DNA from 4 places in the Paenibacillus sp. FSL R10-2778 genome. Region 1 is predicted to be linked to each of the others. Evidence: riboswitches for the same ligand, from Rfam matches in the RefSeq annotation. Region 1 holds a riboswitch; each other region holds the start of a gene.
What was found. A riboswitch is a leader RNA that binds a small molecule or an ion and turns the genes downstream of it on or off. The one in region 1 is predicted to bind cobalamin.
Positions count from the first base shown of each region.

Region 1 (7,989 bases):
TGTTCACAAATCTTTTTGTCAATCCTCATTCCGGCATGGATGCCTAACTCGCCGCGGTAGGCTGTTCTCCATGAACGAGTTTCAAACTCTTTTTCACCAAGAGCAATTAAGGTCGCCCAAGGCTGCCGTATTGTTATACACCGCATGATATTTATCCCCTTTGTTTATGTTGGACGTTTGTCACGGATGCCACGGATCTCGATCTCGCGTTGTGTAATCTTGTTCACCTTGACCTGATAAATAATCCCAACCGTTTGGTCGATACTCATTTCCATCATTGATCGCCTCTAAAATAAGAACATTTATTTTTATTATATACAAACAAAAGTTCTTATGAAAATATCAATACTACAGACATTCACCTGTAACTCCCCAGAATCAATAAAGGTCGTCATAATGGAAAGGCTGCTGTTTATTCTTATATTGGTAATGTACTAAATGCTATGCCTGTGCAACCGATTTTAAACTAATGTCGTAACCACTGGAGGGGAAGGTCCATGATTCAAAAACCACGTACTACTATTAAATGGACTCTTATTTTTGTTTTTTTGTTATTCGTCACCGCCTGTAGTAAGAATAATGAAGTTTTGAAAGGAATTGTACACACAATAGATGTAGAAAATAAAAGAATTTTAGTAATTTCTGAATTAAAAGAAGAAGACTTGAACAAGGAATACAAGGAGATTCTCGAATCTAATGAGTACTCTCAAGCCATTTGGGTAAATAAAGTTGCACCTTCTAAATATAAAAAAGGCGATGAGATTAAAGTATTTTTTGAAGTAAGTGATGATTCATTCCCTGCACAAGTTACCGCCAAAAAGATCACCAAAATCAAGAATTGAGCAAAAAGAATAGAATCTACTATAAAGAAGCGGCGTCTCCAAAAGGGACGGCGCTTCTTTATAGTAGATTTAAAGAGAAATCAGAGTATATAATATGGAATATTATATACTCTCAACATCTCTGTTACGGGAATTTCCGAAGCAGAAATACCCTTCCGAATATTTACTATGAATAATCTATCCCGGACTAAACATTTACATAATCTGAATATAATAATTCCGGGACATTCTGTAAACGAAAAAAAGCTCACCAGCCGAAGCCAGTGGGCATAATCCCAAGCATTTGGGAGTTCACTCTTTGTTGGAATTACTGAAACCTTACGATGTAACAACTATAGGAGCTTATAACTTCAGGCAATGTACTATCTCCACAACAAGTAAGCTTTCAACAAGATGCAACAGACAACTATACTCATAATGGTTTCCCAATTAATTCTCCCTGTTCAAAAAGCATCTCAATCTGGTGAAATACTAATAACATTCAGTAGATTGGAGGTTTACCATGACAGAAATTGATGAGAGAAAATGGGGGCAGCAGGATCCTATCAAAGAACCACAAGATCGTTATGAACAGTTTTTAAAAGTTGTATCACTAACCTTTGTGAGTGTCACATTCACTATTATTTTCACTGAGATAAAAATGGGCAACTTTCCCCTTAAGCTCATTTTCTTTATTATTGGACAATTCCTCATTTATGGATATGTGATGAAGAATCTGTCCAAGACCTCAGAAAAATTCAAAAATTCCTGCAAGAAATTAAAAATAAAGCTACCCATTCTCTACATTTTATATTTCTTGTTTCTCTTCTATATTGGGCAACCATATTTATAAAATTACTCTGTGCAAAAAAGTGACCCCACCAACTTCCGGCAGGGTCTAGATCTATATTATAAGGGGGTTATGTAATTACTATAATCCTCTTAGCTTAACTAAGTATGAAGCCCGTCTAAAGATTTGCTGAATTTTTATTATTTTTATCGAAACCGATCAAACAAGGTAACGTATCAATCTTAATTTCCAAATTACTACATATACAAAATGGAGGTGTGTATAAAGATGAAAATATTCAGTCTATTGCTTGTAGCATTGTCTTCCATTGGAGTAGTTGCCACATTCGGATTTTCAACATTCAGCTTCATCACAGGAATTATAGGAGGGCTTATTGCAGCATTTGCAATTTCAGGTTACTTGCAGTCTGTCAGAAGTGATTACCCCAATGAGAGCTATGTGAATAAGCAAGTTAAGTATCAATCGAACTATAATACTTGGTAACAAAAGCCCCACCTTAAACTGGTGGGGTTTTTCATATTCCCAAACACTTGTAAAATCACTTTGTAATATTAATGGTAGAAGAAACAAAAAAGCGCGACTCTCCAAATTTCAAGAATCCGCGCCACGTATGGTTTTTTGGGATGCTGGTGAAGGGAATTGAACCCCCGGCCTACGCATTACGAGTGCGTTGCTCTACCCCTGAGCTACACCAGCTTAACGCTGTTTTTCTGCCAAACAAAAAATATTATACAACTTTCAGCCAGAAACGCAAGCCTATTTCTCCCTGTTTTCCGCCCTCCTAAACTGCTAATCCACCTGTAGCTTACGCTCCACAGACTCTAACTTTCCACGGCTAGTAGAGGGTTTATCGCGGCGGTCGTCTATTTTAAGTGAGGTAGAGACACGTTCTGCACCTGCGGCAAAAGGAGACTCATGCAAAGCTTCTACCGCGGCAAAAATGCGTTGCAGAGGCCCTTCGATGATCGTACCCATAGACGTAAGTTCATAAGTAATCCCTTCTACTGTCTTCAGCACCCGCTGCATATCCGCAACATAGCTGCTAAGACTGGTACTGCCTGTTCCAATTGGAATAACTGTAACTTCAGCAATAGGCATGAGAATACCTCCTCGAAATTTTATAGTAGCTGTCTCCTTCCATTGTAACAATTCCACCGCTCTGTCACAAACTAAGCAATATTATCCTCCCTTATCTCTTCTATTTCTTCTGATTACTTCAAAATATGACTTTGGGCTAAGAGTATTTTCTCATGAGCAAATTCTAGGGTCATCTGCACTATATTTATGGACTCTTTGTGGCATCTTTTCGGACAATTTATGAATCATTTCGCATCTCCCTGTGGATCAATTGTGGATTACTTATGGACAGCCTGTGGATCATTTGTGGAGTACTTTTAAAGAACCCGCTCCCCGCGCGGGTTTTCTAAAAAACTGTTTACAAACACAACATCTTGGGTTATTTTTATCTAACGACAACAAAATATAGTGGAGACAGGCGCTTTGATCCTTAACCGGATTTAGAGCTTAATAGGGAAGCGCGGTGAGAATCCGCTGCGGTCCCGCCACTGTAACCGGATGGCCTTCTTAAGCTTCTGGGAAGCTTGAGAATCCACATCTCCCGGCAGATGCCACTGAGGGTTAGGAACACCCTTGGGAAGGCGCCGAGAGATCCCACGGAAGCCAGGAGACCTACCTGTTTCGACGACACCAACTATTGATGCCTGCGAGGAACAGGGATGGTGTCCGCATGCGGTCATCTACGTAGAGACCTCTGCAAATATCCGTGTGGATATTTACATAACGCATCGGGCATTTTCTGCCATCCTCGGGTAGGGGATGCTTTTTTTATGTAATCTGAACAAATATACGACTGCTTATAGCAGTCCAACTTCTTATGGATATATGGATTTGATGATAGATGTTTTTCTTTTATACTGAGAGGAGAGCTGTACAATGACGTTGTTGGAGAGACAATTTAATGGAGTAGAAAATGCACGGGAAGTTCTTTTAGAAGAGCTCATTGATTTAGGCCGGGATATTATCGACAGTCGGGATATGGACCTATTGCGCGAGAATGCCAATTTGAATGGAGAGAGTTTCTCCGGTAAAATGAGCAAGTTCGGCAGTGAATATTCAAAATGGTACGCCCGCAATTTTACGATGCCGCCACAGCTAGTGCAGGCTATTGATGACAATGTCGTCTATGTGCATGATCTGGATCAATACGCGATTGGAACGACGAACTGTATTTTTATCCCGTTTGATAAACTTCTCCGTGAAGGTTTCAATACCGGCAACGGCAGCGTTCGTCCTCCGAACTCAATAATGACAGCTATGTCTCTGGTAGCGATTATTTTCCAATCCCAGCAAAATGCTCAATATGGTGGTGTATCCGCCAATAAACTCGACTATGATCTGGCACCTTATGTAACCAAATCCTTCGCCAAGCTGTTCCGCAAGGGTCTGGATTATTTTGAAGAAGGACAAGCTGATGAATCTTTGGGCGAGATTACGATGAGCCGGACCGATCTGGCGGAGTCATATCCAAGAGCGTTCCGTTTTGCACTAAAGGAAACCGAAATCGAAACTCTGCAAGCGGCTGAAAGTATGGTACATAATCTGAATACCATGTCCAGCCGATCCGGTGGACAAATACCGTTTACCAGCATCAACTACGGTACTTGTACTTCACCAGAAGGTCAGCTTGTGATCAGTTCTCTGCTAACCGCAACTATGAACGGACTTGGCAGCGGAGAAACACCAGTGTTCCCGATTCAAATCTTCAAATGCAAGCAAGGAATCAATCAACAGCAAGGCGATCCTAACTATGAACTGTTCCTAAAAGCAGCTGAATGTTCTGCGCGCAGACTATATCCAAACTTCGCTAATCTGGACGCTCCGCTCAACTTGCAGTATTATGATTCAAGTGATCCTGATACGGAGTTCGCTACAATGGGCTGCCGAACCCGAGTGCTCGGTGACCGTTTTGGGCGTAATCATTGCTCTGGGAAGGGCAACCTTTCCTTTAATACACTAAATCTGGTTCGGCTAGGTCTGGCACACGGCACAGTAACAGGCAGACGTACCGTCGCAGACGAAGCTGGCTTCTATGAAGATCTAAATCATTATATGGATATTGCGCTGGAAGGACTTCTCCATCGCTTCCACATCCAAACCGCACAAAAAGCTAAAGCTTCCGATTTCATGATGCGAGAAGGCGTTTGGGAAGGCGGCGAACATCTTGCACCCGATGACACTGTAGGCGATCTGCTGAAGCATGGCAGTCTGTCTCTTGGCTTCATCGGTATGGCGGAATGTATGAAAGCTATGTACGGCAAACACCATGGCGAGGATATGGAAGTTCATGCCAAGGCGCTGGCTATCGTGCGTCATATGCGGGACTATTGCGATCGGAAAAGCGAGGAACTGGATCTTAACATCACCCTGTTCGCAACTCCAGCAGAAGGTTTGTCCGGTAAATTCACCAAAGTTGACCGCAAGGTACTGGGTTCCATTCCGGGCGTAACCGACCGTGAATATTATACGAACTCTTTTCACATCCCTGTATACTTCGATCTGGGTGCTGCTCAGAAGATCAGCTTGGAAGCTCCTTTCCATGAATACTGCAATGCCGGGGCTATTTCTTATGTCGAATTAAACGGCAATGCCCGCAACAACCCATCGGCTTTTATCAAAATCATTAAATATGCGCTCGAACAACAGGTCAGTTATTTCAGCATTAACCATCCGATTGACCGCTGCTCCAGCTGTGGATACGAAGGCGTAATTGGGACAAACTGTCCTTCCTGCAACGCAAATGAGAATGACGTGCACATCCGCCGTTTGCGCAGAGTTACAGGTTATTTAACCGGCGACTATCAGACCCGCTTTAATGCCGCCAAACAAGCTGAAGTTCGGGATCGCGTTAAGCATCTATGAATATTTGCGGTTACTATCCGGAGTCGATTAACGAGGGAGAGGGCATGCGGGCCGTCCTCTTTCTCAGCGGCTGCCGCCATCGTTGCCCGGGATGTTTTAATCCCGAGACATGGAACTTTAAATATGGAGAAGTCTTCACCTTAGAACGACAACATGAAATCATTGCAGAAATCGCCGCTAACCCTTTGCTGGATGGTCTGACACTGGCAGGCGGCGATCCTTTTTTCTCAGCAGAAGAGTTGCTGGGGTTCATTCATGAGCTTCGCACTGTACTGCCAGGGTTCTCAATCTGGATTTACAGTGGTTATACGTACGAAGAACTTACAGCCCTTCCCGGTACGCCGGAGTGGAATCTACTTAAACAGTGTCAGGTGTTAATAGATGGAAGATTTGTAGAAGAACTGAAAGATACTACGCTTCTCTACCGGGGAAGCTCCAACCAACGCATTATCGACATTCCGGCCAGCATGAACGGCTCGGAGGTCTTTCTGTGGCAGCCTGCTGCGCTATAATATATCAATTTTTGATATTGAAAATTAATTTGAAATAAGAAGGGATGAACTAACCATGCCGCAATTCGTAGTAAAACCGGATAATCGCCAACTGGCTTTTGATGAGAACCGTCTTTCCGTCTACGCTGACCGTATTCTGGAAGGTCTCGATCAACTAAATAAAGAAACTTTGCTGCGTGGAGTGAATTCCAAACTGCGTCGTGACTCGGTAAGCGGAGAAGAAATCAGCAATGCCTTCACCATGAGCGCTCTAGAGCTTGTAACAAAAGAAGAGCCTAACTGGAAGTTCGCAGCTGCCCGCGCCCTTCTGACTACCCTTTATAAAAAAGCTGCCGTTCATCGCCGCTACAAAGCTTATCCAGAAGAGCCTTACGGTGAATTGTATCCACTAATTACGGATCTCGTGAAAAAAGGAATCTATCGCGAAGAACTTCTAAGTCATTACACCAAAGAACAAATTATCGAACTAGGCGGGTGTATCGATTATACACGCGACCTTTTGTTTGACTATATCGGTCTGCTTACGCTATCCGACCGTTATTTAGCGCATGATTTTGACGGCCGTGTAATGGAGCTTCCACAAGAACGTTATATGATTATTGCTATGTACCTGATGCACCGTGAGCCAGCTGAGAAACGTCTTGAGCTTGTAAAAGAAGCTTATTGGGCTATGAGCAACATCTATATGACTGCTGCTACACCTACAATGTCCAATGCCGGCAAAAAGGTCGCTGGACAGCTATCCAGCTGCTTTATTGATACTGTAGACGATTCCCTAGAGGGTATCTTTGACTCCAATACAGACGTAGCACGTCTAAGCAAAATGGGCGGCGGCATCGGCGTTTACCTCGGAAAAGTACGGGCACGTGGTTCGGATATCCGTGGCCACAAGAACACAAGCTCCGGTGTAATCCCTTGGATTCGCCAGTTGAACAATACAGCAGTCAGTGTAGACCAGTTGGGCACACGTAAAGGTGCTGTAGCTGTTTATCTTGATGTATTCCATAAAGATATTCTCGCTTTCCTCGATCTTAAGCTGAACAACGGTGACGAGCGTATGCGTGCACATGACGTGTTCCATGGCGTCTCCCTGCCTGACCTGTTCATGGAAGCTGTAGAATCGCGCAGCCATTGGAACCTCTTCTGCCCTCATGAAGTGAAAAAGGTCATGGGCTGGACAGATAAAAACGGCCGTCCACTAGGATTGGAAGATTTCTACGATGAAGAGCTTGGCAAAGGTACTTTCCGTGAAAAATATGCTGAAGCTACAGCGAACCTGGAATTATCCCGGATCACTGTTCCTGCGATCGACATCATGAAACGGATTATGAAATCACAGCTAGAAACAGGTACACCGTACATGTTCTACCGCGATACCGTGAACCGGACCAACCCAAACCGTCATCAAGGTATGGTTTTCTCCTCCAACCTGTGTACAGAAATTATGCAGAATCAGTCTGCAACAGTTATTGAGCAAGAAGAATTAGTAACTAAAGATGGCCAGACCCGGATCGTTATTTCCAAAATCCCTGGCGACTTCGTAGTCTGCAATCTGAATTCGATTCACTTAGCACGGGCGATTCCAGCTGGCGTATTAGAAAGACTTGTTCCGATCCAAGTTCGTATGCTTGATAACGTAATCGACATTAATAACATTGAAGTTCTGCAGGCACAATACACGAACAGCCAGTACCGCGCAGTAGGTCTCGGCACATTCGGCCTGCATCACCTATTGGCACTCAAGGGCATTCGTTGGGAATCCGATGAAGCCGTAGAATATAACAATCATTTATATGAACATATCAACTACCTGTTGGTTCGTTCGAGCATGGAGCTTGCCCGTGAAAAAGGCCGTTATCCGAAATTTGCTGGATCCGATTGGGAGACTGGCGCATACTTCACTTCC
Region 1 covers NZ_CP151956.1:545,121-553,109, reverse strand. Annotated here, with positions in the region: gene NST40_RS02445 (ASCH domain-containing protein) at 1-146, opposite strand, end outside; gene NST40_RS02440 (DUF3221 domain-containing protein) at 498-842, shown strand; gene NST40_RS02435 (hypothetical protein) at 1,345-1,674, shown strand; gene NST40_RS02430 (hypothetical protein) at 1,900-2,115, shown strand; tRNA gene NST40_RS02425 (tRNA-Thr) at 2,257-2,328, opposite strand; gene NST40_RS02420 (MTH1187 family thiamine-binding protein) at 2,422-2,730, opposite strand; cobalamin riboswitch at 3,109-3,344, shown strand; gene NST40_RS02415 (anaerobic ribonucleoside triphosphate reductase) at 3,586-5,571, shown strand; gene nrdG (anaerobic ribonucleoside-triphosphate reductase activating protein) at 5,568-6,083, shown strand; gene NST40_RS02405 (ribonucleoside-diphosphate reductase subunit alpha) at 6,139-7,989, shown strand, end outside.

Region 2 (7,989 bases), 2.5 Mb from region 1:
GATCCTGCCCTTTGGAGGATTTATGACCACTACGACGAGCTTAACGATTCCTGGTGTAATCATTGCTGCCACGGCTGGATCACTACTGGGTGCAGTAATTCTCTATTATATTGGCCGATTATTGGATGTGAGCCGGTTAGAGAAACTGGTTGAACGCTGGGGTAGCCTAATTAGGGTCAGTAAAAAAGATATCCACAAGGCTGACGCCTGGTTTGATAAATATGGCTATTGGACTGTATTGTTTTGTCGGATGGTTCCGCTGGTCCGCAGTCTGATTTCGATTCCGGCGGGAATGTCGGGCATGAAATTTGGAGTATTTATGATCTTCACAACGATTGGCACATTGGGATGGAATTTGCTGCTTGTGCTTATTGGCGCGGCATTGGGCGAATCCTGGGAAGACATTGCCATGTACATGGATGTGTACTCCAATGTAGTCTATGTACTAATTGCTGGCGGATTAGTTATTCTTGGGTTTCTGTACTTCCGCAAACGCAGCCGGAGAATGAACACTGAGGGCTAAGCGGGTAGTGGACTGATAATAGAAATGACTATTAAAAAGGAGGGAAACACATGGAGCTATTAACGATTATTAAAGCCATTATTTTGGGGCTTGTTGAAGGTTTAACCGAATTTGCTCCAGTATCCTCCACGGGTCATATGATTATTGTTGATGATATGTGGCTGAAATCACAGGAGTTATTTGGACAATATACAGCAAATACCTTCAAAGTAGTTATTCAACTGGGTTCAATATTAGCGGTTGTTGTGATCTTTAGAAATCGGTTCATTGATTTGTTAGGCTTAAAGCGTTTCAGCCGTAAGCAGTTGGATCCTGTAACAGAGGAGCTACCGCAGTTGGAGCAGGGCGGGCATCTCAAGCTGACTCAGGTTCTGGTAGGGTTAGTGCCTGCAGGTGTGTTAGGTGTTCTGTTTAATGATTATATTGATGAGCATTTATTCTCTACCTCAACAGTGTTAATTGGTCTAGTGATTGGGGCTATATTAATGATTATTGCCGATCTGTTTGGGCCGAAGAAGATCAGAACTGAGAGTGTAGATCAGATTACATACAAACAGGCACTTGGTGTAGGTCTTGTACAGTGTTTTTCGTTATGGCCTGGATTTTCACGCTCGGGCTCGACGATTTCTGGTGGAGTACTCCTCGGGATGAGCCATCGTGCCGCTGCTGATTTTACGTTTATTATGGCAGTACCCATCATGGCAGGTGCCAGTCTGTTGTCACTGATGAAAAACTGGCAATATTTCACCATGGACGCGTTGCCGTTTTTTATTGCAGGCTTTATTAGTGCCTTCCTATTTGCGCTGTTATCGATGCGTTTCTTCTTAAAACTGATCAATCGTATCAAGCTCTTACCGTTTGCTATATACCGTATAATTCTTGCTGCTGTAGTATATTTCGTATTTTTCTAAGTCCGTTATAAGGAATCGATATAACAGAAGCCCCAGTAATCTATTGCAGATTGCTGGGGCTTTCACGTATGATGACATCAGATTAAGACACTCAAATGATGAATGATATCGGAGACAGGTGCTGACCGGAAAATAGTAATTCGGTAGGCTTAATAGGGAAATTCGGTTCGAAGCCGATGCGGTCCCGCCACTGTAACGGAAGAATCTCGAGCAACAGAGGTCACTGGCAATTTACTACTGCTGGGAAGACTGCTCAAGATGTTGACGCCGCTAGCCAGGAGACCTGCCTGTTTCAACAGCACTGCTTCACCTACGGAAGATAGGGAGGTGTTAGACGTTAACCATGAGTATATCATGGGCGTCTTTCCCTTTGACTTTTTTAGGGAAGGGCGCTCTTTTTTATAGGAAAGCAAGTAGCTTTGGAGTTTGAAATAAGAGATGGAAGAGGGAGTGTATCGAGATGACGAATAAAGTAAAAGTAAGTAATCTTGGATATCCGAGAATCGGAAAGAACCGCGAGTGGAAAAAGACACTGGAAGCCTACTGGCAGGGGAAAATAAATGAAGAGCAATTCCGCTCCGAAATGGCAGCAATTCAGCTGCAGCATTTGAAGACCCAGCAAGAGGCAGGAATTGAGCTTATTCCGGTGAATGATTTTACTTTTTATGACCATGTGTTGGATACGGCTGTTATGTTTGGAATTGTACCTCCACGGTACACGTATGATGGCGGCGACATCGGGCTTGATCTTTATTTTGCAATGGCCCGTGGTAATGCTGAAGCTACTGCCTGTGAGATGACCAAATGGTTCAATACGAACTATCACTATATCGTTCCAGAGATCGGCACACAAACACCACGCCTGACTGAAAATAAACCTCTAGCGGCTTATCGTTTTGCTAAATCGCAGGCAGGGATTGAAGGTAAACCGGTACTTTTAGGTCTGTATACCTTCCTTAAGCTGTCCAAAGGTTACGCAGCGGCAGATATCGCCAAGATTGCTGCACGTTTTGTTCCAGTCTATGTTCAACTGCTACAGGAACTGAAGCAAGAAGGGGTAAGCTGGGTACAAATCGATGAGCCAGCGATTGTTACAGGCATAAGTAAAGAAGAATTAACACTGCTTAACTCGATATACACAGAAATTGCCGGCTCCGTGCCGGGCTTGAATATTATTTTACAGACGTATTTCGAAGCTGCTGAACCGTTGGAGGCACTTCTAGAGTTGCCTGTTCAAGGCTTGGGTCTTGACTTTGTGCACGATGGTGGAGCGAATCTGGCTTCTATCGAACGTCTTGGCTGGCCGAAGGACAAATGGCTGGGTGCCGGAATTATTGATGGACGGAACATCTGGCGTTCCGATTTAGACGCTAAGCTGCAACTGGTAGAAAAGCTCAGCGTTCATGTGCCGCTTGATCGTCTTATTCTTCAGCCTTCTTGCAGTCTGCTGCATGTCCCAGTCACCGTTCAAGGTGAGGTGAAGCTGAAGGCGACTGTTAAGAATGCGTTAGCGTTTGCCGATGAGAAGCTTGCAGAGCTTAGTCTGCTCGGAGCAGCCCTCGCAGATAAAGGAGAAGCTTCTAAAGCAGCGCTGGCCGCTAGTCGTGAAGCTATTGCAGCATTCCGTGCACTACCTGAGCGTGGCCGTAAGGATGTGGCGGAGCAAGTGCTTGCACTTGCAGCTTTGCCTGACCAACGCAGTTTGCCTTTTGCTGAACGCTTAAAGGTGCAGCAAGAGAAATGGCAGCTTCCACTTCTGCCAACCACTACAATTGGTAGCTTCCCGCAGACAGTAGAAGTGCGTCAGGCGAGATTGAAATGGCGTAAAGGGGTCTGGAATCAGGAGCGTTATGATGGATTTGTTCGTGAGCAGATCGCGGATGCAATTACCTTCCAAGAAAAGCTAGGTCTGGATGTTCTGGTCCACGGTGAGTTCGAGCGTACAGATATGGTGGAGTTTTTCGGAGAAAAGCTGGACGGATACTTGTTTACTAGTAATGGCTGGGTTCAATCCTACGGTTCCCGTTGCGTTAAGCCACCGGTGATCTACGCGGATGTTGCATTTATACAGCCTATGACTGTTAAAGAAAGTGTCTATGCACAATCGTTGACGAAGCTTCCGGTTAAAGGAATGTTGACGGGTCCTGTAACTATCCTCAATTGGTCATTTGTACGTGATGATCTCAGCCGGGAAGAGGTAGCCAATCAAATTGCTCTTGCCCTTCGCCATGAAGTAAAAGCGTTGGAAGATGCAGGCATCGAAATGATTCAAGTGGATGAGCCGGCTATACGTGAAGGACTTCCACTTAAGGCAGAAGACCGTGAGCATTACCTGAACTGGGCAGTGAAGTCGTTCCGCGTTGCTACGAACCATGTGAAGGCTACGACACAAATTCATACGCATATGTGCTATAGCGAATTCAATGACATGATCGATTCCATATCGGCTATGGATGCTGATGTAATCTCCATTGAGACTTCACGTAGCCATGGGGAGCTGATTATCAGCTTTGAGGAGCAGGCCTATGATAAAGGAATCGGTCTTGGAGTGTATGACATCCATAGTCCGCGGGTTCCGGCTGTAGAAGAAATGACGGCGAATATCGATCGTGCGCTGCGGGTGCTGGACCCTGAACAATTCTGGATTAATCCGGATTGCGGTCTGAAAACACGTGGCTGGCAGGAGACAGAGGATGCACTACGTAACATGGTAAGAGCTGCTGCTATTGCGAGGGAAAAGTCAGGGGTTATTGCATCAAAATAGACATAAATAAATTAGAGCCAGGGTAATTTACCCTGGCTTTTTAGTTCACTTATTTTTTTATAATCAGCTACTTGATAATAATTCTCAATCTTGTTAGAATGAAAAAGAAAAAGAAGGAACCGTGGAGGGTCCCTTCAGGCATTTACTTATTTACTTTCGAAAGTTTTGCAATCTGTTTCTTCTGCGCGTTTTGGTTCTTGGGAGCTGTGGAAAGCTACGAAGATCGATTCAGCGCTGCATTTGTTCTCTTCTGCCCAGTGGGTGCAGGAGTTAACTTCACAAACTACGTCTTTTGCCATGAGGGTTCACCTCCCCTTTTAGTAATTGATAGTATCATTCAATGAACGGCTCTGTTCAGCAAGGTGGAGCTTGTCTCAACAAAGCCGTGTCACGCCCTCATTCATTATGAATAGAGGGTATTTGGCTTTTTTTACTAGGTTAGACGTGGTAATTGTACCAAATAATGAGTTTGTAAGCAAATGAGTTCTTTAACTTTCGGGTCACCCTCCCACATCAAAAATATGTCCAATAAGAGCCGCAGAAATGCGGCTTTTTGTGTATTCAACAAGAAAAACCAAAAGAAATTTACCGAAATTCCATATTCCAGTGCAACCTTCCAAGTTTTGGGGCGTTATAGAAATGAGAGACGGAAGAGATCTGTACAGAACATGACATTCCGTAACGTTACAATGCTAGGGATAACCACTACACTTTTGGAGGAATGAGAATGCGCAAATGGGGTCTGCATTACTTATGTTTATTAATTCTTGCGGTGGTATTGGCAGGTTGTGGCTCGGGTGATAACAATTCGGCGGCAGACAAATTAGCTGGTGACGGCGGAAATACGAGTAATTCTGCTGCAGCAACCACTGAGCAATCTTCGAAAGCTGCATTAGCGGATAAGAGCACCTCAGCAGAAGCTGAGACAGCAGCGGGAGGCAACGAAGCCCCAGTTGAAAAAGGTTTGACATCAGAGAACACGGATCAAGGGAACGCGGGATTCACGGGCAGTGATGTCGTGGAAGGATTGAACAAGAAGCTAATCTATCATGCCAATCTGACTATGGAAGTAGAAGATTACGGTAAAGCTCAGACTGAAATCCGCAACATGGTAACGATGGCTAAAGGATATATTATAGAGTTTAACGAAAACATGTCGCAATATGAGCAAGGAGGGACGTTTATCCTTAAGGTGCCTGCCTCCGGGTTCTCTCCTTTTCTGAATAATTTGGAAAAAGTAAAACACGAATCGCTACAGCGCAGTATTCAAGGTCAGGATGTCTCGGAGGAGTATGTTGATCTGGAGTCGCGTCTAAAGGCAAAGCAGTTAATGGAAGCTCAATACACAGAGTTTATGAAAAAAGCAACGAAATCAAGTGATCTGGTCGCCTTTGCAAACGAGCTTGGTTCGATTCAAGAAACGATTGAGCAGATCAAAGGCAGAATGCGATATATAGATCAGAACGTATCTTTTTCAACGGTAGAGCTTAGAGTGTACCAGACGGATGAGAGCTTAGCCGTGAAGGAAAAGGCAGAGCAAGGTCCATTGCTAGAACGGGCATCGGATGCTTTAAAAGGAAGCCTGAACGCACTATCTGTTATGTTTCAGTGGATTTTTGTAATTCTTGCAGGTGCATTGCCGATTCTAATCGGTGCGGGCATTATTTTAATCATCGTTTGGTTTGCCCGCAAAAATATCCGTGCACGACGGGAGCAGCAGACCCAGCGGATACGGCAGGAAAATCGGGAACTGAACAAGGCGGTACTCCCTGGACCAGCAGAGCCAAAGGTGACAACCTCAATAAAGGATAAGAAAGCTAACGGGGACGAGAATAAAGAATAAGCTCCTATGAATTAAAAAGCCTCCAATTCATGGTATACCGTGAATTGGAGGCTTTTCTATAAGACAGTACAGTATTTCGCTTTTATCGAAGATTAGGCAGGCTGGAAGAGTACACGATACTCGCCATAGCCCTCTTTCTCCAGATCCTCTTTTGGTATAAAGCGCAGTGCCGCTGAATTAATGCAGTAGCGCAGGCCGTTTTCCCCTGGACCATCGTCGAAGACATGACCTAGATGGGAATCTGCTACTTTGCTGCGCACTTCTGTGCGAACCATCAAATGGCTGAGGTCCGTCTTTTCCTTCACGGCGTAATCGCGAATCGGACGTGTAAAGCTGGGCCAGCCACAACCGGAATCGTATTTATCCTGCGAACTGAATAATGCTTCACCAGATACGATATCTACATAAATGCCTTCTCCGTGGTGATCCCAAAAATCATTTCGGAAAGGTGACTCTGTAGCGCTATTCTGAGTGACTTCATATTGAAGTGGCGTCAGACGTTCTTTTAAGCTTAGTTTGTCTTCTTTATGTGTCCAGTGGGTTTCGATAAAATCCTCTCGGCCGGAACCCTTACGGTAACGTTTGTAGTGACCCGGGTTCTTACGATGGTAGCCCTGATGATATTCTTCGGCAGGATAGAAGGTTGCTGCCGGGAGGATCGGGGTAACAATCGGGCTAGCGAATCGGCCGCTTTCTTGCAAAGCTGCCTTGGAAGCCTCTGCTTGTTGCTTCTGTTCTTCAGAATGGGTGAAGATAGCCGTTCCGTAAGAGGTGCCGCGATCATGGAATTGTCCACCCGCATCGGTTGGGTCAATTTGCTGCCAGAATAACTCAAGCAGCTTGCTATAAGGGAAAATTTCTGGATTGAACGTAATTTGTACGGCTTCAACATGTCCTGTAGTTTCGGAGCATACCTCTTCATAGGTAGGATTCACTGTATGCCCGCCAGTATAGCCGGAGACGACACTAATAATGCCTGGCAATTCCTCGAACGGCGAGACCATGCACCAGAAGCATCCACCTGCAAAGGTTGCTTTTTCCGCCTTGGAATTTATATGGTTAGTCTGATGTTCACTCATTAATATCCCTCCATTCATGTAATGCAATTAAATAGATCACAATCTAATTATAAAGCAAATAACCACAGCCTGCCAGCTTCCGCCAAATAAGCTCTCTGTTACCTAGTGTTTTTTACTTCCTGTGAACTGTAACGAAAGCTTAGTCCGGCTATAATAAGCACAATGGCATAAACAATAATGGCTATAATCGCATTACCTGGGTTCTGGAACAGTTGATCCCCAAGGAAGGCATACAAGGCGATGCCTGGGATTTTTCCAATAGCTGAGGCAGCAAGATAACCCCAGAAGGGCAGTCCGGCTGCTCCGGCATAGATGTTAACTGCTGTCTGCGGGATAATCGGCAAGAGACGTGCTAAGACAATAGAAGCAAAGGGCCGCCGTTCTATGCCTTTTGTGAATTTTTCGAGTAGGGGAATAGAAGTCAGATAAGCTCTCGCTTGATCTTGAAATAAGAATTTCACTACGCCAAAAAGGAATGCGGCAGCAAGGGTTGTAGCTACCCAGCAAATTAAAGCACCTGCCAAACTTCCGTATGCATAACCAAAAAATCCGATGACCGCTTTGTACGGTACAACTGGAAAGAGAGCCAGTAAAGTTGCGATCCCTATAGAGCTGAAAAGATTATGATCCTCTTTCATCCAGCTAAGGATGTCATATCTGTAGATAAACGCAAGGATTGTGCCCGAAACATAAAGAATAATCGAGAACCATTTTCTCATAGCTAATATACCCTTTCTTCCACTCATTCATCTCATCATACGGGATAAAAAGTAAATATTGAAGTGTAGATCATTGTCGGCGGACGCCAAGCAGGTATAATAGCATTTATAGAGAACAAAGAGAGAGATAAATTCTTGAATTATAAAGAG
Region 2 covers NZ_CP151956.1:5,026,501-5,034,489, reverse strand. Annotated here, with positions in the region: gene NST40_RS22735 (DedA family protein) at 1-523, shown strand, start outside; gene NST40_RS22730 (undecaprenyl-diphosphate phosphatase) at 574-1,434, shown strand; cobalamin riboswitch at 1,534-1,740, shown strand; gene metE (5-methyltetrahydropteroyltriglutamate--homocysteine S-methyltransferase) at 1,895-4,198, shown strand; gene NST40_RS22720 (DUF1540 domain-containing protein) at 4,345-4,497, opposite strand; gene NST40_RS22715 (DUF4349 domain-containing protein) at 4,926-6,041, shown strand; gene msrA (peptide-methionine (S)-S-oxide reductase MsrA) at 6,134-7,120, opposite strand; gene NST40_RS22705 (VTT domain-containing protein) at 7,219-7,839, opposite strand.
Region 2: it holds a riboswitch for cobalamin, as region 1 does, so the genes downstream of both, metE (5-methyltetrahydropteroyltriglutamate--homocysteine S-methyltransferase) here and NST40_RS02415 (anaerobic ribonucleoside triphosphate reductase) in region 1, are expected to answer to the same signal.

Region 3 (7,989 bases), 340 kb from region 1:
ATTCTTTCGTAATAGGGTTCCCGTTGTTTAAATAGAACAAGATCGTTACCCCTTGGTGATTAAAAACAGGATTCATCACTGCCATAAACAGCAGAAAAGGAATCATGTAAAGCAGATTAAATCGGATGCCCTTTTTTCCTTTTAACATAATTGAGTAGGCTACAGCACTAATAAGGGCAATCACTTGAAATATAGGATGCATGAACACCATGCTAAACAGCAATACAACAACAAAATATAGAAAATTCACAAACGGATGAAAGGTAGAAAAGCTATCCTTCATTATTTCTGAGCTCCTCCTGTGGCTACATAACCACCCACATCTCGACCTAGATCACAAGTGTATACCCAATTAATGACATCTCCATCTTTGAGAACATAGCGGCTACTGCCGTAGTTAGGGAACCAGCCATTTACTTTGTACATCCATCCACTAAGCTCTCCAGCATCGAATTCATACAGATTATTTATACCTTCAATATAATTACTGTTATAGATCGGCGTCATACTGAATTCCATATGGATTTTATTCTTTTTCATTTCTCTTAGTAAAACATCAAACACAGACTCACCTTCATAAAAGGTTACCTTCTGCGCTTTATAAATGATACCATCTGCCGGCAATACTTCAAGCTTATCCTGATTAAAAATATCCATGTTATCTAAAATTGTTGCCGCTGAGACGGACAAGGTAGCCGTTAATTGCTTCTTCTTATCTACCGTTGCATCTTGCCATTCCACGGGCTTAGGTTTCCCGCTTGGCACTGGATCGGTAAGAAATTTATCCTTTTTCGGTTCCTGCTTGGTTTCTGTTGTCGCTACTTTTGAATCCGGTTTGATTACTGGTTTTGCCGTCGCTTTCGTTTCCGGCACGGACGTTTTAGCCGCTTTCGGCGTTGCGGTCGGTTGCTTCGTTGCAGCAGGTTTTGTTGTTGCGACCGGTGTTACAACTTCTGTTGGTGCTGCAGTTCCTGTTGGTGTTACAGCTTCCGTTGGTGTTGCCGATTCATTTGGTTTTAGGGTTTCAATGGGCTTAGCTGTTTCACTTGGCGTAGCTGACGGTGTTATCTCTGTTGTCTCGGTAGCGATGGCCTCAGTGTGTTCAACATCATCATTTGTTGCGGAAGCAGTGTTCTCTGGCTCTATAACCTGTGTCTCAACGCTACTACTTGCGACCTTGTTTGGGCTCTTCTGGTAATCCCCGCCCCAAAAGAAGGCAATAGCCAATACACCTATGATTAGTATCGCGGTTAACCATTTCTTCTTGTTCATTTCTCTAGTCCCACCTTAAATAATAAGCAAGGGTATACACGCTACCCTTGCTTATCTCTCTAAATAAAATTCTATTTGACGTCAGTCATATCATAAAGACGTGTCTGGCCATTAACGAGCCGATCATAGGAAACCAGTGCATACATCGCCTGATCCGTAGCCATAAGATCTACTTCTCCTGGTTGCGCGCCTCCATTGCCTACTCCACCCTGCTTCACGTGATAAAAGCCACCTTCAGGTGCAGCAAAACTAAGCAATGCGTCTACTGCGGAATGTCCATTTTTAATAAATCTGGAATCCTTATGCGGGTCAATACCAAGGCCAGTTAAAGCTACAATCACCTGAGCGATGCTTTCGGAATTTGTAGATTCCCAGCTTGCAAAACCACCGTCTGCAGTCTGTGTTTTGGATAACCAGGCAATCCCCCGGTCCACAGCAGCTGTTACTTTGGCGTTGGTTTTGTAATAAGGCGTTAAGCCTTGAATGACCATCCCCGTGATATCTGGATCAGCCGCTGTAGCATTACTGCCTAGTGCCCATCCACCGCCGCTGATCTCTCTGCCCAAAATATAATCAATGAGCAGCTCTCTAGTCGTCTGCGTCTTTACACCCTTAACCACTGGAATGTCGTAATGATTACTGTCCAGTGCAATGAGAGCAAACACAGGTCCATTAATACCTTGCTTAATTACAGTATCAAAATCCGCGAGCGGTTCCAGTAGGTTATAACCCGCCACTTTATCAATATTTTTGTTGATTGAAGTTAATGCCAAAATAACTCTATCATATTCCGTATATTTTACGCTATGCAGCTTCCCAGCTTTTTCTTTAAGAGTTGTTTCTACATTCGCGTAGTACTTAGTGTAATAACTATCTGGAACCTTCACGCCTGAACGTGCCAGCCCGAACACTGTCCAGTCCCCGCCAACCGAGGAGATAACCGGGTTTGTTACTGTTTTTTGCAAAAAGGCAGCTGTGTTCTGAATATAAGAACTAACTGCTTTATTCTGAATAGTCGGACTAACCACTTTGTTCCCACTCTTATAATCATGGGTTCTAGTAGCTACAACAGCCGCCATTTCTCTAGTTACAAGCTCTTTAGGTTTAAATTGATTATCATCACCTAACATCAAACCAGTCGCAACAACGGTCTCTACATCTGCTTTGGCCCATGCCGATACGGTGTTGATATCTTTAATCGCTGTTCCTGGCTTCGTCGCCGGGATGGCCAATGCTCTGACGATAATTGCTGCCATCTGCTCACGAGTAATCTTGTCATTTGGCTTAAATTCATTATTAAAGCCTGTGATTAGACCTGCCTTATGCGCAGCATTCACATATGGATAGAACCAATCGCCTAGAGCGACATCCTTATAGGTAATACCTTTATCACTCTTAATATCAAATTCTAATGCAGAAACGAGAATCTTAGTGAACTCCGCTCTTGTGATATAAGCTTTCGGATTCACCTGACCATTATTACCTTGGATATATCCTTTTACTGTAGCTGTTTCAATCGCTGAATAGGCCCAGGAAGAGATCTTATCAGCATCTGTATACAGTTGTTTAATATCATTCGTGTTCTGGGTAGGATCCTTAGGAGTCACTGTTGGAGAAGGACTCACATTTGGATCAACGCCGGCTTCCGGATTAGCTCCCCCACCAGGAGCAGGAGTAGCACCAGGCTTAGGCGTTGGGGTTGGAGTAGGGCTTGTAGTTGGTATCGGTGCATTTAGATCCACACCCAAATTCGTAGTATAACGCCACTGAATTCTGTCCCCGGAACTTAGGTCATATGAAGATGCTCCATAATTAGGATATTTCCCATTCACATTATACATCCATCCACTGCCGCTGCCATGGTCAAATTCCCCATCACCAGCTATGGATTCAACATATACACTTCCAAAGTCACTGTTCCAGGAATCTCTATAGTCGATACCGCGGCTATCCAGCACTCTTTTTAGTACAGACCACACTGTGTCACCAGATTGTAGCTCTACCTGTACAGATGGAACAACATATCCCTTATTAATCGTAAGCTTATCCACGGACAGGATTACATATGGTTTCGATGGAGTGGTTCCGCCACCATTGTTGCCGCCATTTCCTTCACCATTTCCGCTACCATTACCGTTACCACCGTCGCCACCAGGTGTTTGTACTGCACTGGAAGCATACGCAATGTAGTCAGTGAAGTGATTGGTTTTTACAATTAAGTCATTTCCACTATCATAGGCATACTCAGACTTACCGCTTGCAAAACCTAAGTCATCACTTGCAAATTTTTGAATGGCATGAGGGGTGCCATTTTGAATATAAGCAGCTTCTTTTCCTTTAAGGTCCTTAAAGGTTAACGTAATAAATTGACTAAATTCTACTCTTGCACTACCACCCATGGAAAATGCTTGAAGAATGTTATCAAGCTTCTTGTCCCCAGGAATAATCTGATTCACACTATCTTTTAGTGCAGATTCTGCACCGGTTAAAGCTGAAATCAGTTCAATCGCAGAGGCATCCCCACTTGTAACTTTTGCACCCTTAGGAATGACTACAGATACGTTACCTTTTATGGCCTCTATCTGAGGAAGGACGCTATTACTTGGTAAATTGACACTAACCTTTGATTGATTTTCTTCTGAAATAGCTACTGTGATTTCTTTGTTGCTATCTCCAGCGCTGATCGGAACGATATAATCATTAGCGTCATTTGGGATTTCAACTTTCGGGTTCTCCCCAGAAGGTAACGGAAGTTCTTTCGGACCCTCTGGTTGCCCAGGCCCCGGTTCTTCTGGTTGTTCCAGTTTCACATCATTCATATCAAAGAGACGGTTGCTATGATTGAGCAGACGATCATAGGACACAAGTGCATACGTACCTTGGTCCGTTGCCATATTGTCTACTTTGCCTGTGAGGATATGCTTAAATCCACCCTCAGGTGCAGCAAAGCTAAGTAATGCATCAATAAGCGAATTTCCACTTTTAACAAATCTAGCGTCAGTGTGCGGATCTACACCTACACCAGTTAAGGCTACAATTACCTGCGAGATACTCTCGCTGCTAGTGCTTCCCCAGCTTGTAAATCCGCCTTGATTGTTTTGGTTATCGGACAGCCATTGGATGGCCCGATCCACGGCAGCTTTTACATCATCACGGGTTGCATAATAAGGTGCAAGAGCTTGCATCGCCATCGCAGTCATATCGACATCGGCTTTGGTTACGCCTAATGCCCAGCCACCAGCTTCTGCTGTACCTTTTTTAACCTCTTTATCTAAAATGTACTGAACTAGTTTTTCTCTTGTGGTCTGTTCTGTAACTCCATCAACTACAGGGATCTCATAGTTATGGCTATCTAACGCGATCAGAGCAAAAATCGGACCATTATTGCCTTGCTTTTGGATATATTGATAATCAGCGAGTGCTTTTCTCAGATCATATCCCGCAACATTTGTGATATCTTTTCCGATAGAGGTAAGTCCTAGAATCGCTCTGGAATTCTCTGTGCTTTTATTGGCGTCGAGTTTTCCATCCTCTTTAATGATTGATGCTATTTTCGTAGCTACATTATTGTAATAGAGATCATAATAACCGTTAGGTACTGTATAGTTCGCCCGTGCCAGAGAAAGGATCGACCATTCTCCGCTGCCTGTTCCAAACGTTGGATTCTTTACAGTATTTAAAATATAAGCAAGGTTTTTATCTAACTGTTGTTTGACGGCAACTGTAGTTTCCAGTTTGTAAGTAACCTGATAAGTTACATTTGTTTTGTTTCCAGCTCCGTCAAGAGCCGTTACAGTAATTGCATTACTGCCTGAATTCAGAGTAGCTTTGTACTCCCCATTTGCAGGTGATAAAGTAACTCCATTCAGCTTCACTTCTGGAGTAATGTCACTATATACATTGTCTGTGACAGCTACTTTGAAGCTTATTTCTTTATTGGATACTTCCTGTTTATCTTGTATGCCACTTACTGTAATAACAGGGGGTTCAATGTCTAATGCATTATTAAGACCGACAAGCGCATGATCTACACTTATTTGAGAGCTTGCCATGTTTTCGAGCACGGAATAGGCTTCATAAACTGCCGATTGCACTACTGGTCTGTCCAAAATAGTTTCTTTATTAGGGGCACTATTAATCTCGGCGATTTCCGCAGTTAAAGCATCCTTATTGGCAAGTTGAACTGGGATTTCCCCCCAGCCGCCAAGATCAGAACCATAGCCATAAGTGGTGAACTGAGTTCGAATGATGTCACCGTCTTGAGGCTTATAATCGGTCATCCCAAACGGAGGAAACACATTATTTACTGCATACATCCAACCCGACATGGAGGTGTAGTCAAACTGACTTAACCAATCTGGGTCTGCTTTAGTGCCGACTGTATTCCCATCGGCTGAAATCATATCTAAAATATATTGTGGAATATTGACTTCACTTCTGCCACTATCTTTAACTTCTGATAAATAAAAACCACTATCTATATTTCCTAAATATCTATAATTCCCATCACCTAGCGCACGTGTTATTAAAGATGCGCCATTATCGCCTTCATAAATCGGAACTTTAATAGGTTCGTTAATATACCCTTGGCCTAAGGTGAATTTCTCTACGGATACAGATACATACCCTTTAAGGGTAGAGCTTGCTCCATCTGCTTGAGCCGGGATTACACTTGTAGAGAATGTCGTAATAAATACAGCTACAATAAGTAACCACGCTAAAAACTTATGTTTCTTCATTTTTCCATAACCCTTCCCTTCATACCTATGATAAAAAACAGAATAAACTTTCTCATAACCACAAAAAAACCACTCAACATAAACGTCAAGAGGTTAAGATAGTGAACCACAATAATAGCTGGCAAACACTATTCAAGCACCTCTCTATCGATCGTAGAGTTTGATGGTGTAACAGAAAAAGGCAGATATTCTGGCTCAAGTATCATCACCCTTGCTGCCTTCCCAGTTTCCCAGTGGCATTTTGCAAGGACTCCTCTTTCACAGCGGCGGGACCGCGCGGGATTCACACCCGCTTTCCATTTAACCAATCTATGATTGTACTTCCGCAACATTCATAGTTGGCACCTATTCCTAATTTTAAATTTTCATGCTTCATCATATCTAATATATATGTTTTTGTCATGTTATATTTCTTTTTTGTATAACGGGCAGCTAGAGATAATCCTATTTAATAACCAATTTCTACGAGTAGGGTTATTCAAATAATTTCTTTATCCAACTGTGGGGTAAATTAATTTAAATCACTAATTCTTATATGAATTTACCACAAATTAGTAAGGTACTCGCTAAGTGTATTCTATGTTAGGGTATATTCAGAAAGCGTTTACAAAATAAAACTGGAGGTGTTTGTGTTCATCTAACCACCAAGTACAGCGTCAAAGCCAGGTCCAAGCATCCTAAATTTATCTCACAAAGGAGAATTCAATGACTACGCGAATCCAGAAATCCTTCTTATCATTGACACTTGTCACCGCTCTTCTGCTCTCTCTGTTCTCATCCATGGCCGCAGCTGCAACTAAGGACGAGCAACAAGCTAAGGCAGCGCCAAAGAGTAAGATCCAATCCTATGTAGACGAAATGCAGCCCGGATGGAACCTTGGCAATACTTTAGATGCTACAGGTGAGGATGAAACCTCCTGGGGCAATCCACGTGTGACCCAAGATCTTATTAAAAAGATCGCCGCTCAAGGCTATAAAAGCATTCGGATTCCTGTGACCTGGGATACTCACATGGGTGCGGCACCAGACTATACCCTAGAAAAGGCCTACCTCGACCGCGTGGAAGAAGTTGTCGGCTGGGCACTGGACGCCAAGCTTTATGTCATGATTAATGTCCATCATGATTCCTGGCTATGGGTAAGCCATATGGAAGAAAAACACGATGAAACGCTGGCACGTTATAATGCAGCCTGGACTCAAATTGCCGATCGCTTCAAGGACAAATCCGATAAGCTGATGTTCGAGAGCATAAATGAACCTCGATTCACCGATGGTGGAAGCACAGACGAAGCAAAAATGGAGCAAATGCTTACTGAACTTAATAACTCTTTCTATCAAATCGTGCGCAAATCCGGTGGGAAAAACGACCTCCGCCCACTTGTATTACCTTCATTAGAGTCTTCACCTACGCAAACAAGAATGGATCATCTCTATAAGACGATTACGGCTCTGAACGATCCAAATATTATTGCGACCGTTCACTTCTATGGCTTCTGGCCTTTTAGTGTGAACATTGCCGGCTACACCACGTTTGAAAAAGATACAAAAAACGATATCACTCAAACTTTTGATAACGTTTACAATACATTTGTAGCTAAAGGCATCCCTGTCATCGTCGGTGAATTTGGTTTACTCGGGTTCGATAAAGACACGGGTGTGATTGAACAGGGCGAGAAGCTTAAATTCTTTGAGTATCTGACTTATTATTTGAAAGAAAAGAAAATGACTTCCATGCTCTGGGATAACGGGCAGCATTTCAACCGTAAAACTTATAAGTGGTCTGATCCTGAACTCCACAATGTATTAATGTCTGGTCTGAAGGAGCGTTCCTCCAGCACCGAAAGCGATTTGGTCTACCTAAAAAAAGGTGCACAAATCAAAGATACCAAGGTTAAGCTAAACCTGAACGGCAATAAGCTAACCACCATTAGTGCCAACGGAAAGTATCTGACCAAAGGTAAAGATTACACCTTAAATG
Region 3 covers NZ_CP151956.1:880,765-888,753, reverse strand. Annotated here, with positions in the region: gene NST40_RS03895 (energy-coupling factor transporter transmembrane component T) at 1-283, opposite strand, end outside; gene NST40_RS03890 (DUF4430 domain-containing protein) at 283-1,272, opposite strand; gene NST40_RS03885 (S-layer homology domain-containing protein) at 1,344-6,011, opposite strand; cobalamin riboswitch at 6,174-6,375, opposite strand; gene NST40_RS03880 (cellulase family glycosylhydrolase) at 6,717-7,989, shown strand, end outside.
Region 3: it holds a riboswitch for cobalamin, as region 1 does, so the genes downstream of both, NST40_RS03885 (S-layer homology domain-containing protein) here and NST40_RS02415 (anaerobic ribonucleoside triphosphate reductase) in region 1, are expected to answer to the same signal.

Region 4 (7,989 bases), 1.0 Mb from region 1:
GACGACTCGGAGGCTCATGTGTATCGGAACGGGGCTATAAGAATTACTGAATCCCTTTATCGGAATTATGGAACTTGGGACAATGCAGAAGAAGAAGGATTGCTGCTTCATGGTACGAGTAACTATCCTGAGAATCGAAATATAGATGTTCCGCTTATCTATGGTGATTTCTTCTATGTCGAAGCGCTAGCCCGGCTAAAAGAAGCCGGACCGTTCTACTGGGAATAGGGGGGATATGATGCAGACCATGAAGGCTTCTACTACTATAGCTATTAATCCGCTGAAGACCCGGGAGGATCTGGTCTCTGCTCTTGAACAGCTTACAGATCCGCTTCGGCCGCTCTACAGCAGAGGCGGCGCACGGCTGGCAATCGGCGGAACAGGAGCGAGCTATCCAGCAGCAACTGCAGAAATGGAAGGTTTCTCCCGGGTATTGTGGGGCTTAGTGCCCCTGCTCATGGGAGGCGGAGAAAGCGGGCTTTGGGATACTGTGCTGGATGGCATACGCCACGGCACGGATCCTGCCCATGAAGAATACTGGGGTGAAGTTCAAGATTATGACCAGCGTCTGGTAGAGATGGCGGTCTTCGGTTTCGCCTTAGCCGCCATTCCTGGACAGATCTGGTCACCACTTACCCAGAAGGAACAGGAGCTATTGTACAGTTGGCTGAATCAGATTAATTCCCATCCTTGCTATGACTGCAACTGGCTGTTCTTCAACGTGCTGGTTAATGTTGGATTCCGCAGAATCGGCCGCCCCTACGACGCGGAGCAGCTGGAGAACAATCTGAAGCGAATGGATGATTTTTATCTGGGTGATGGCTGGTACAGTGATGGAATTAACGGGCATAGCGATTATTATGTTCCTTTTGCCATCCATTACTATGCGTTACTGTACGCGAAGCTGATGGAACAGGAGGACCCGGAACGTTCACAGGTGTTCAAAGAACGGGCCCGGCTTTTTGCCACCGAATTCTTGGGCTGGTTCGCTCCGGACGGATCTGCCCTTCCTTATGGAAGGAGCTTAACCTACCGCTTTGCCCAGTCTGCTTTCTGGAGCGCCCTCGTCTATGCAGGCGTTGAAGTATTCCCTGTAGGTGTGGTCAAAGGATTAGTACTGCGCAATTTGCGCTGGTGGTTCAGCCAACCGATCTTTGATGCCGGAGGCGTTCTGACGATTGGTTATACCTACCCCAACTTGGTCATGGCGGAGAATTATAACGCTCCCGGTTCGCCCTACTGGGCGTTAAAGACATTCCTGCCATTGGCTCTCAGCGCGGAGCATCCATTCTGGAAAGAAGAGGAACTGCCGCTGCCGGATATTCCTGCAGTTATAGTCCAGAAACCTGCGCATCTTGTCATTGTCCGCGAACCTGCTTCCGGCCATGTGGCTGCCTTCAACAGTGGTCATCTATATACGAATGAGCATACCCACACGTCTGCCAAGTATGAGAAATTCGTATACTCAACAGGCTTCGGGTTCAGCGTACCCCGCTCCGAATGGGGATTGTCTCAAGGGGCATTTGATTCCATGCTCGCTCTAAGTGAGAGCGGGGACAACTTGTATCGGGTCAGACGGCGGAATATGGAGTCAAAAATTGTGGACAATGTGCTGCACTCCGTCTGGAAGCCATGGACTAATGTGGAGGTTCGGACCTGGATCGTTGCTGGGCTGCCCTGGCATATTCGGATACACCGGATCGAGACCGGACGACCGTTGGACGCCGCAGAGGGCGGCTTCGCGCTTGGTCAGGAAGCGGGGGTGGAACAGCAGATCGGCCTTACAACCGCGGCAGTATCTACAGCATGGGGAACAAGCGGAGTCAAGGGTTTGATCGGCTACGAAAAGGCTGAGCTAATTTGGCCTAATGCCAACACAAACCTGCTTCATCCCCGGACTGTTTTGCCTACACTGACGACTTTCCTTGAGCCTGGAATCCATTGGCTGGCTTCGGCTGTATACGGTGATCCGTCGGGAGATTCTTGCGGCGGTATTATAGAACAATTACCTGAGTCTATTTTGAAGGTTACTTTTGATAAGGACATCATAAAGGTTCTTACGTCTAGTGAAGCGGAATTTATTATCAGAAGAGAGTGAGAATTACCGCTAACAACATTGTGTTAAAAAGACAAGTAATTGAGTAGAGTATGACTGATTTCTCGTATGAAAAATAAATTTCTGTGGTTGTACAATTTCCCCCGTACAGGCACTTCTAGGCGCACGCCCACATACAATAAGGATGACCATGAACCCGTAAGGCAAACAGATCGGTTTCATTGTACAAGTGCGGGAGGTGTCGCCAAGTTGCCTGGATTCTTAAGCACGATTGCGTTGCTGATCAAAGAACTGACGCTGCTGGTATCATACGTAAGGAATAATGCATTTCCACAACCGCTCTCGGAGCAGGAGGAAAGCCGATACTTAGGGATGATGGCTGAGGGAGATGCCAAGGCCCGCAATTTGTTGATTGAGCATAATTTGCGGCTCGTTGCCCATATAGTGAAGAAATTCGATAACACCGGAGAAGACATGGAGGATCTGATCTCCATCGGGACCATCGGCCTGATTAAAGCTATTGAGAGTTATCGTCCAAACAAAGGAACCAAACTAGCCACATTTGCAGCACGTTGTATTGAAAACGAAATTCTGATGCACCTAAGATCCTTGAAGAAGACTCGTAAAGATGTATCTCTGCACGATCCGATTGGGACAGACAAGGAAGGTAATGAAATTACTTTGATCGATATCCTTGGCTCCGAGGCTGATGATGTCATTAAAGAAGTAGATCTGAAGATCGAAAAGAGTAAGATTTATCGTAACCTTGATATTCTGGATGACCGGGAAAAAGAAGTTGTCGTGGGGCGGTTTGGATTGGATACAGGTGGAGAAGAGCGGACACAGCGGGAAATTGCTAAGGAGTTGGGGATCTCGCGGAGTTATGTTTCGAGGATAGAGAAAAGGGCGCTTATGAAGCTTTATCATGAGTTTTATAAGGCTAAGCGGTAGGGTCTTAGAAATAACTAAAGATTCACAATAGATTTTGTTAAAAGCGACTTGCCAACAAGGGGGTTGCTTTTTTTGTTAATTCAAGTAGTTGGGCTAAATGAACATAAAAAAAGCATATTCAGAAATTTAATTGCCCGTCTGCCCATTTATTGCTCAGCTCACACAACACTGATATTTCGCTGCGGACTGATCATAACGCTGTAACAAAATATGAATTATGCAAAATCTCATGTGAAAATAATGTTAAAAAAGTCATTAGAAATATTGATATGAACATTTTTCTTTTCATGGTATATTATTCAAATAAATATTTATGGTGATCACATAGAACTTTCCATGTGACTTAAAAGGGGAATGTTGGTGAAATTCCAACGCGGTCCCGCCACTGTGAACGCACTTAAGAATTACATTGTTAACTTTAAAAACAGTTGATGGTGTAATTCCTAATAAACTGCGAAGTCAGAATACCTGCCATAAATAAATTCAGAGATCCCACGAGGATGGGGGAGGTGTTTTTTGTCATGTCCAAATTTTTTTTTGGTGCTTTACTGTTTATTTTATTAGAGTGATATTGAATCAATTATGTTCATTCTTAATGGATTTCAAAGATTCATAAATACGGAAAATGTTTCGTTGTTAGCTTCAGAGGTGCTGCTGTTGACATGTACTATTAGTGGTTACTGATGTTGTATCACCATCGATAATTCTCCTATATTTATACCGCGGCAAAATAGAATCAGTTGTTAAATAATACTGTACAATTGATTTTATCAGTTGTACATTTTCGTGAGAGCGAATTTATTTGATAGGAGAGAAAAAATATGAAGAAATATAATGCACTTTTGCTTGCCTTATTTCTTTTAATTGCATCTTATAGCCTTATATCTTATGTGAATGCTGATAGTATAAATAAATCAGAAGAGTCATTTGTTGGATTAAAATTGATTCCAGAAGAACAAACAATTGATTTATCAGAAGATTCTCCGTTGAATGTGGAATTTGATCAGGGTATTAGCGAAGGTCAATTCTTTAATTTGATTAATTTAGTGGATATTAATAGTAACAAGTCGATAGATATAACGAAATCGATCGAAGGTCATCAATTAATAATAACCCCGCAAATTGCTTTGGAAAACGCCAAAGAATATATTTTGTATATACCTCCGTACTCCCTTTCAAATATAAATGGAGAAAAATTGAAAGACAATTACATACTTAAATTTAAAGTTGTTAGTGACGAGAGTCATCAACAAGACTCTGTAATAAACTCTACATATCAAAATTTAACGGTAGTTGAATCCACATATGATGATTTTAGTGTGATTAATTCTACTCATGGTAAGCATTTAATGAAATCTATTTTTTTAAGTGAAAGTACTAATGGATTAGTTCCATTTTTAACTCAAAGTGCACAAGTTGGTGGGGAAATATATGCTGGTATAGATAAGAGTGGTTTTATAGGTGCAAATGGAGATTTATGGTTATGGGGAAGTAATGATATGGGACAGTTGGGAGACTTTATAACTCCATCTAGTAATAAACCAATACAGTTAGCTGGCACCGATGTGGTTGCGATGAATAAAGGCATCACTGGTGGTACTTATAGCACATATGCTTTGAAAACTGACGGTACAGTGACGGCTTTTGGATTCAATTATTGGGGGTTTTTGGGTTTGGGTCCTGCTAGAGATCAGACTGATTTTACTGTCTTTCCAACTTCCATTTATGGATTATCAAATGTAAATAATATTAGCAGTAGATTCTATCATACTCTTGCTGTTAAATCGAACGGATCATTATGGGGATGGGGAGATAATCAATATGGGCAAGTAGGAGGGGATAGTTCAGAGTTAATTACAATTCCTGAACAAATCGAAGGAGTAAATGGGATTCCTCTTACGAATATCATAGCTTCAGATGTTGGTGAGACACATTCTATTGCACTTTCTTCAAATGGAAATGTATATGTTTGGGGGGGCAATAATCACGGTCAACTAGGGAATGGAACCCTCGTAGGTAGTAATATTCCACGTTTAATACTAATGAGACCGAATAATGCTCCTCCAATGACAAATATTAAAGCAATTAGTTCAGGAGATAATTTTAACTTGGTATTAAAAGATGATGGGACCGTATGGAGCTGGGGGCAGAATGATAATGGGCAACTCGGTGATGGTTCTACAATAGAACGTCGTTTTCCTGTCCAAGTAAGAGGGGAAAATGGGGTAGGTCTACTAAAAGATATAATCGCTATTAGCGGTGGTGGAAATTATTCTTTAGCATTAAAGTCAGATGGGACTGTTTGGAGTTGGGGAGGAAATAACAAGGGCCAACTTGGAGATGGCACGACTGAAAGAAAACTTGCTCCTACCAAAGTGAAAGCGTCTAATGTATTGAAAATAGATGCAGGGGAATCACATAGTATAGCGCTTACAGAAAATGCGGTTATAACATGGGGAAATAATGAGGTTGGTCAATTAGGTAATGGATCAATGAATTCTTATTCAAGTCTTCCAGTAAACGTTATCAAGTTTGATACTAGTCATAATAATGAATATATTTATGATTCCGATAATCGTTTATCGGCAATTATTATTCATAAAGGGAATATTAATTATCGGCGCGACTATGTATACGATGGTAATGGAAATTTACTTTCTGCGATTACTAAGTTAATACAGTAGCTTGATATAAAAGTTGATAAATTTTGATTGAATATTTAACTGAGGTGATAATAGTGAAAAAAATAATATCCTTAATATTAATAATGCTAATCACAATGTCTAGTTTTAATAATTTACAAACTGTTCAGAATGTATTTGCTGAGTCTGATTATAATGAAGGGTCTCCAGCGGTGGAAGAAACGCCTTTAGCATCTTCAGAAAACATAAATATAAAAAGTGAGGATCTTGAGACTCCAATTGAGGAAGAGTTAATAGGAGATGAATTTGGTTCTGAATCAATATTTGATAAAGTCTTGAGGAGAAATAAAGAGTTCTTAAAGCCTTCTGTACAACCGAGTGATCGGACTAAAGCATTCCTCGATGAATTTTCAAGTGAAATGAAACAAATAACAGCTTATTTTTATCCAGAATTCTCTCAATATCTAACCAACACTGAGAAACTTGAAGCTTCTAATTGGGATGAAAAAGAAGCTGTGAATCTCCTACTTTCTCTAAATGAAACCTCTAGAACAAAATTGTATCAATATGTACCAATGGCTGAGGATTTTTTAGATTATTATAAGAATCCTACCAAATATTTAAATGAACATAAACCGATGCTTACACTTGCGGATGAGAAAATATACAAAAGTGAGGTTCATGAACAACTGTCAAAACAGAGCCAGGCAGCCAATACCTTGAAAAGCAAGAAAAATGCTGCTACTAATACCTTTGCTAGCAGCCCAACTAATCAGAAGTATACTATCACTGAATCTAAAAACGTATATAATTACAAAGTTAATACGGATGATCTTGTTGATTCCGTGTATCGGACAGCAAATAGAAGTGTTGTGGATCTTGAAATTAAAGGGAAATCGGATCTAGATATTGTTTTGAAAAGAACTTACAATTCTTTAAATAGTAAATTATTGAAGCCTAAGTTAGAAATAGGAGTTAGCACTTCAAGTAAATTCTATGAGCAAAATGGCGGCAATGAGGCTGTTCCTCTAGAAAAGGGTGATCGTGTTGCATATATAGCAGCAGGATGGAATTTAAATATTCCTGTTATGGAAAAATCGGAAATAAAGGCGGAAGTTGTAAACACTCATGAAAGTTCATCCTGCTATATCAATACTCCACAACCTTGCTATCAAGATGGGTATTCCTATAAAGAAATGATCACGCCATATGAAAAAACTGTTTTCACATTAGAAAGCGGAGATTCCTATGAATTTCATGATTTAACGATCTTTAATTATCCTTATAAAAATGTAGTTCTTAGTAAGGAGCCATATACTGAAAATGGAGTTTCTAAATACTACTTTATTCTTAAATTAAACAATGAAATAAAATACAAGTTTAATGATCAGGGTAATATTGTCAGTAAAAGCAATGCAACTGGCGACCAGGTTACCTACGTTTTCAATACAGATGCAACTACGAATAATTATAATATTGTTATTACTGATTCGTATCAAAGAATTATTACGATACTTAGGGATTCGAATAATGTAATTTCAGGCCTATTATTGGATGATGGATCTGTAAGAGTAAAAAAAATAATGTATAGTACAACTCAAGAGAAGGCTACTATTACATTTAGGAAATGGACAACAAGTGGATATCAAAATGTGACTGAAGATGTTGTTTATTGGAATTTAAATTCTGTATATGACTATACAACTAATGCTGTAGTGAAAATGGAAGAATATACTTACTATGGGGTAGACTCCACGAAGTTGGCTGATTTTAATTTTAATGTTTATACACCTTTAAATGGATTCTATTCGAATTCGGCAGGTGAATTATTAAATATTAGTTATAATAACTTTTATAATTGCTATGGCTGGTCTGATAATACTTATTTTGAAGCAAATAGTATTCAAAAAAATAATATTCTTACTTCCGGAGAAGTTCCATATTTACTTCTAAAGGACATTCAGTATTATAATGGCCTGACAGCTAGATTTTCATATGCGAATTATGACTCGGCATGGAGAAATTCCACATCATTAATGAACCAAGGTCAAGTAGCAAGATTATACCAAGATAAATATGCATTAGAATACGTATCTTATCATCCAGTTCAGTCATTGGATTATATTTACACTGAGGATTCAAAACCGATTATTATTTCTAATTACTATTCCAATGTACACAATGATCATGGGTGGCAAGTGGATGAATTTTGGAAAAGTAATAAACAAGATATCGCTCGTTTAAGGAATTCATCACGTTTCGGTGATAAACAAACTATACTTAAGAAAGTAACAGCTGCAGATGGAAAAAAAGAAGTATCGTCTTTACATTATTACTTAA
Region 4 covers NZ_CP151956.1:1,555,429-1,563,417, forward strand. Annotated here, with positions in the region: gene NST40_RS06830 (glycoside hydrolase family 88 protein) at 1-228, shown strand, start outside; gene NST40_RS06835 (DUF2264 domain-containing protein) at 248-2,098, shown strand; gene sigK (RNA polymerase sporulation sigma factor SigK) at 2,306-3,007, shown strand; cobalamin riboswitch at 3,305-3,498, shown strand; gene NST40_RS06845 (Ig-like domain-containing protein) at 3,829-5,691, shown strand; gene NST40_RS06850 (RHS repeat-associated core domain-containing protein) at 5,745-7,989, shown strand, end outside.
Region 4: it holds a riboswitch for cobalamin, as region 1 does, so the genes downstream of both, NST40_RS06845 (Ig-like domain-containing protein) here and NST40_RS02415 (anaerobic ribonucleoside triphosphate reductase) in region 1, are expected to answer to the same signal.